2 regions of the uncultured Alteromonas sp. genome follow, and region 1 is predicted to be linked to the other one. Evidence: predicted binding sites of a transcription regulator. Region 1 holds the regulator's gene; the other holds the start of a gene.
What was found. The regulator LexA, encoded in region 1, represses DNA repair genes until DNA is damaged. The targets are predictions, from matches to a motif close to TACTGTATNNNNATACAGTA.

Region 1 (3,317 bases):
GAGCGTGATGTGGCCGTTTTATCAGACAGAGATATCACTCTTGCTCGCTCTGGATTGCTAGTACCTAGTCAAAATAATGCTATGCATGTAGCAGATATAACCGGGGACGGTAACAACGAGTTAGTGTCTACAGACTCTAATTCCAATGTATTCACACTTTCATTGATTAATGGGCGCTACCAGCAAACTTGGTTATATCCATATATGCTCCCAACCGACGGATTACTTCGTCAGGTATTGATTAGCGATGTGAATAGCGATGGTAAAGACGATATTCTCGTTGTGACAGAATATGGCGTATCGGTAATTACCGACACAAATAAAATGGCTGAAAGTCTGATCGAAAGTGATTTGGAAATTAAGAGCGCTATCCTTACCGATATCGATGGCGATGGTATCGAAGAGCTTATTTATCTCGTTGCTGCTGAATATTATAGCGATGATACCACGGCCAATGTTATTGCCTTAGATTCACCAGAAACTACGCTATTTAGTTTTAATGTTGGTAATGCAAAAGAAATCGCTGTCGCCAATGTTGATGATGATTCAGCACTGGAGCTTGTCGCTAATAGTGGTTTCGTTTATGACTTAGCAACTGGTGAAAATCAGTGGGTCAAAAGTAATGGTTTCGGCGATGCGCATATTGCGGTTCCTGACTTTGACGGGGATGGTGTGAGTGAAATCGTGGGTGCTGATTATTGGGGCTATATTGAGGTGTACTCAGCGATTACCAAAGTGCAGCTGGATAATTTTGATAACTTCAACACATGCGATATCAATGATGCAGTTTTGTCTGGACAATCTGTCCTCCTTGTCGGCGATTGCCAATGGGGAGACGTTACTGCCTACACAATGATCGATGATAAATTGAGTGAGCTATGGCGAGTGAGTTCACAAGACCATGGTGTATCATCAATTACAGTAGGTGATATAGATAATGATGGTTCAACAGAGGTGTTGTGGGGAACCGGTGTTTCGAGTACTGGCGCTGATGAACTTATCACCGCAGAACTGAATGGCAGCACAATTACTATCAAAGAAAATACAGCAGAAGTACAGTTAGATAGCTTTTCGTCAGCTGGTTGGGCAAATGTCATCGACAATGATGAGCGTGCAATATTCTTTATTTCTTCAACTGAAAGTGGCTATGGCTCGTCACGCTATATCATGTTGGATAAAGAGGGAAATATAGAACTAAGTGATACTGTTTCAGAGAACTGGGGCGCAGGCACTAATTCTATAGCAACCGACTTTAACAATGATGGTGCAGGTGATTTGTTTACATCGACAACCAATTATTACGATGGAAGCTTCGCCGCTATCCAGCTACACAATGGTGAGGTTCACTGGCAGTATGATTCAAGTAGTAATAGCAATATTGGCATAATTGAAGCCTTAGACATGAATTTCGATGGCTTCACTGACGCATTAGTAATGATTGGGACTGAACTGAATATTTTTGATATTCAAAACCAATTGATTATTGCTAACTATAATATCGGTCATGTCACGCACCTCGCTCCCTTTATTTCAAACGGAAGTGCATTTGTAGCGTTGACAACTAACGAGTCTGGCATGGAAGTATTAAAGATAACCGATGCAGGATTATCACAAGCCGCGTCGGTGGACGGTATATGTGATCAGCTAATTACTATTAATGCAGACTCAGATGAGCAGCCGGAATTAGCGTGTACGAATTATGATGATGAGCTGATTGTTTATGACTTTTCTGGTGAGGCGCTTACCGAGAGCTTGCGTGCGAGCATACCTGCAGATATCTCTAATATTCAAGCTGATGTAACTACTGAACAAAACCAGAATCTTATTGGCGTTAGCCATAATACAGCCGATTTCTCACTTAACATTTATAGCCATCTTGTTAGCTTTGGAACCGATGGCTTTGTAAGGTGGCGCGGTCCTGCGTTTGCAAGTCGGCAAGGTCAAGATTACGGAAATTTGAAAGTGCGCAAAGCTGATTCAGGGAACCTTGAAATACAAACGTCTACCTATTCTAGCGCTATATGGGTGCATTAGTAGACGTTTGCAGAGAGCTCTACTAAGGTAGGGCTCTTTTTTTATGGCAAGTGTTCGAAGCATGTAAATAGCATCCAATGCTTGTCATTTCCTTTTAGGTGTATATACTTACAGGAACTGTATAGACAGACAGGTCTTTTATGCGCCCACTCACAGCAAGACAAACAGAAGTTCTCGAGCTTATAAAAACAACGATGCTCGAAACTGGCATGCCGCCTACCCGTGCAGAAATTGCCCGTCATTTAGGTTTTCGTTCTGCGAATGCCGCTGAAGAACATTTAAAAGCGTTGGCCCGTAAAGGCGTCATCGAAATCCTTCCAGGCACTTCTCGTGGTATTAAGTTGAATATTCCACTTGAAGATGAAACCCCTGAAGAAGAAGGTCTTCCTCTTATTGGCCGAGTGGCTGCGGGCGAGCCGATTCTAGCGCAAGAGCATATAGAGTCTCATTATAAGGTCGACCCTGCCCTGTTTCAGCCTCACGCTGACTTCTTACTTCGTGTAAGCGGTATGAGTATGAAAGACATTGGTATACTTGATGGTGACTTGCTAGCCGTGCATCGTACTACGGATGTCCATAATGGGCAGGTGGTAGTGGCACGTGTCGATGAAGACGTTACTGTTAAACGCCTTGAAAAGCGTGGCCGCGAAGTATTACTTCACGCTGAAAATGATGAATTTTCACCTATTAAAGTCGACTTAGCGTCAGAGCCTTTCTCCATTGAAGGGATTGCCGTTGGTGTTATTCGAAATGCTGACTGGATGTAACCTTTTAGCTATTTAGTAAAGAAAGCGGCTTATAGGCCGCTTTTTTGTATGTTTACCATACCTTGCTTACACAATAATCGTATTTAAGCCTAAGAAATCTCTTAAAAGCCACCAGATACCGCTCCCACATATTTTCTTCTATTTATGTCACCCTTTTCAGTGCTAGCTAGCGCTATTTTTGTCACCTATTTTGTTTGAAAAACAATCAAAATTACGCAACTAGCTTTTGATTATAAGAAACTTATTGGCAGCTTCTATTTGCCTATCTCGTTCAAAATGAGCGTTTCAAACAAGCTCACTAATTACCGCTACAGCATCCATACGCTGTTGTATGTGTCATTTCTCTTACATACAACTTTTGATTAAAAATTCAACGCTGCAATTGTTTTTTCTTAGAAAAGACTAGACTTGTGCGTTTTATTGAGCAATTCTTATACTGTATTTAACAAAATAATAACAATAGATGTAACTTTGGTTTACAACTAAGGCTAGATAGTTAAGTTAAAAGTTGGATTT
Region 2 (3,317 bases), on a different contig from region 1:
GCAAGTGGGTACAATCGAGAAGACCTGATAGGAAAAAACCACAACATTATCCGTCATCCGGATATGCCCTCAAGTGTGTTTAAAGAAATGTGGCGAACTTTAGAGTCGGGTCAAAGTTGGGCTGGACTCGTTAAAAATAGAAGAGAAAACGGCGACCACTATTGGGTGTCAGCATTCGTAACTCCCGTATACGAAAACGGGCAAGCGGTGGGTTATGAGTCAGTTAGGGTTCATGCCGCCGATGAAGAAATAACACGAGCATCCGCTATATATGCCAGGTTATCGGCAGGAAAATCGCCAATTCCCTTTGCTGCAAAGCTTGGTCAAACACTTTCACCCATGTTACCCATGATAGTGGTAAGTTTATTATTATTGGTAGCCATTGGTTTTACCGCGGGTTTGGTACCCCTGGGTGTTACTTTCATTGCGCTACTGATTATGATGGCGTGGCAATCGGCAAAAAGTCGGAGCTATTGGCGGGAATTTCTTTCGTTAAGCCCTGCTAGTTATAGTAATGAACTCGTGGCACAAACGTATTATGCCGATGTTGATTATATTGCTCAGGCTAAGTTGGCGTTAGGCTGTGAACTCGCGCGTACGCGCACGGCGTTGACCCGCATCAAAGATGCATCTGAGGGGTTGGAAGATATTGCGGTTTCAACTCACAGCCAAGCCGAGCTAACCAGCAAAACGATTATTCAGCAAAATCTTGCCACCCAGCAAATTGCCACAGCGGTAACTCAAATGAGTCAGGCTATTCAAGAAGTGGCTGAGCGAGTAGAGAGCAATGCTGTTAGTGCCAAAACTGCCGCAACTAACGTACAAATGGGTAACGACAAAGCTGAAGAAGCGATGCAGGCTATACTGTCATTAAAAGGCGCGGTGGAGTCGATTTCCGATACGGTTACCGAGCTTGCCCAATCCACCAGTGATATAGGCGAAGCCGCTAGCATCATTTCTAGCATCGCTGATCAAACAAACCTGCTAGCACTTAATGCCGCTATAGAAGCCGCCCGCGCTGGCGAGCAGGGACGCGGTTTTGCTGTTGTTGCCGATGAAGTTCGTACCTTGGCTTCTAAAACCCGGGTGTCCACCGATAAAATTCACAATATCATTAAAGAACTTGTTGATAGAACAGAACGGGCCGTAAAGGTATCTTCAGAAGGGTTGGTGTCTGCTGAACACGGTAGTGCCATTGTTGAAGAAACCCGAGGCGCGCTACAAGAAATCAATAATGCGGTAAGTGGTATTGCCTCAGCTACCGTAGAAATGTCTTCTGCTGTAGAAGAACAAAGTACCGTGGCTGAGCATATTAATCAGCAGCTGGTCGATGTTGCTGATAGTGCAGAAGAAACGCAGAAGTCTTCAGAAGCCTCGCTCAAAGTGGGTCGAGATCTTCGTGACACCGTAAATCAAGTTAACGGGTTAATTGCTCGTTTTAACACGGATAAACGCACAGGATAATCTGTGCTGTTTATTTTTTAGCGTGCTTTGAACCATTTTCTATTTACGTTCGTTCCACTTAAAAGCACGCCGAGCTTTTCTGCTATGCTTATCCGTTGGCTTTAAGCTTTACTACGTCGGCACTCTCATCTTCTAGTACACTCTGTGCTGTCGCGCCTTTAAAAATCTTGCTCACCTTGTCTTTATTTTTCGACAACATAATTGTGAGTTCTTCAACAATGCTATCGTCAATGCCTAAGCCCTTTGCTTGAATGTATTCAGCAAGGTTGTCGGCAGCGTCGAGCATCTTATCGTACTGATCTGCTTCTTTTTTATCGGTAGTTACCAATTTTTCTACCCCTTTGTGCGTGACAACATACTGTGTGGTAATGGCCATGGTAGGTCCCCTTAAATGAATAGACAATAAAACTGTACAATATTTAACTGGATAAATAAACAGTATTTAAAGTTTTTTGATATTATTTTTTTACAACTTAAGTATAGTGACCAAGTACGCTTGGATGTATTTTAAAACGTACGTTGGAAAACAGCTTTCACATCGTCATGTCTATATTCAAAAATTTACCGGTTTCGTTCACATTGGTTGCAGCCTGTAGCTAGTTAAACAGCCACGAAGAACAGTAAATTTATCACTAGGCACAAGAGTCTTTCTTGCTAGAGCGGGAAATCGAGTGCCGACAGTCGGCGTGATATGGGTGACTTAGATACAAAGAGGAAGTAATGAGTTCTTCAATTGAGCGTGATATTCGCACTATTCAATCGATAGAAGCTGTACCACATATAATGAAAATGTTATCAGATGTCACTGGTCTTCGCTTTATCTGCGTAGCCAGAGTGACAGAAGATAACTGGACAATGTGCGCAGTATATGACCAAGTGAACTTCAATTTAATTCCGGGCGATCAACTCGATAACAAAACAACGTTTTGTAGCCAAGTCAGAAAATCTACAAAAGCCATCGTCATTGAACACGCAAAGAAAGATGATGTTTATCGCCAAAGTGAAATTCCTAAGATGTATGGCTTTGAAAGTTACTTTTCATTTCCCATTTACAACCAAAACGGCGATTTTTTTGGAACATTATGCGGCTTAGATCCACGTCCTGCAGTTTTAAAAACAGATAAGATTGAAAGTCAAATTAAGTCGTTTGCTGAGTTAATATCGAGGCAAATGGAAGTTGACGATCGTTTAGCTGCGGTTGAAACCGATCTCATCAGCGAGCAAGCTGCCGCTAAATTGCGAGAGCAATATATCGCCATTTTAGGCCACGATTTAAGAACACCTTTGTCGGCACTTAAAATGGGGGTCGACTTTCTTGTTGATCACGCCAGCGATGCGACTTCCCAAAAAGTACTGGCCCGAATGGATAATAGCGCTAAACGTATGACGCGGCTCATTAGTGACGTGATGGACTTTACGCATGGTCAAATGGGCAAAGGTATTCAATTAAACGTTAAACCAGCAAGTGATTTAAAAAGTGTACTAGTACACACCGTAAGTGAACTTTCGGGCCTGCATCCAGACCGAGAGATACTTGCGGATATCATTATAGACGGCACATTTTCATGTGACCCAGAGCGTATCAGCCAGTTGCTGTCTAACTTGCTGATTAATGCGATAGTGCATGGCGATGCAGCGCAACCTATCAAAGTCATGGCGAATATCGAAGAAGAAACACTGACATTAAGCGTATCTAACGGAGGCACTCCAATAAGTGCGGATGTCATAGATAAGCTATTTCATCCATTTTGGCGAAACGAAAAAAACAAAAAGACCGGTGGATTAGGTCTAGGATTGTTTATCGCCTCGCAAATTGCGGAAGCCCATAAGGGGAGTCTGATGGTGCATTCAGA

Region 2: a site for LexA is predicted at 1,886-1,905, ahead of AAC006_RS09240 (YebG family protein). Genes of this name have one in related genera too.

The regions. Positions count from the first base shown of each region.
Region 1 covers NZ_CAXBMP010000004.1:35,833-39,149, forward strand. Annotated here, with positions in the region: gene AAC006_RS04485 (VCBS repeat-containing protein) at 1-2,034, shown strand, start outside; gene lexA (transcriptional repressor LexA) at 2,175-2,801, shown strand.
Region 2 covers NZ_CAXBMP010000009.1:67,597-70,913, forward strand. Annotated here, with positions in the region: gene AAC006_RS09235 (PAS domain-containing methyl-accepting chemotaxis protein) at 1-1,464, shown strand, start outside; gene AAC006_RS09240 (YebG family protein) at 1,553-1,840, opposite strand; gene AAC006_RS09245 (HAMP domain-containing sensor histidine kinase) at 2,185-3,317, shown strand, end outside.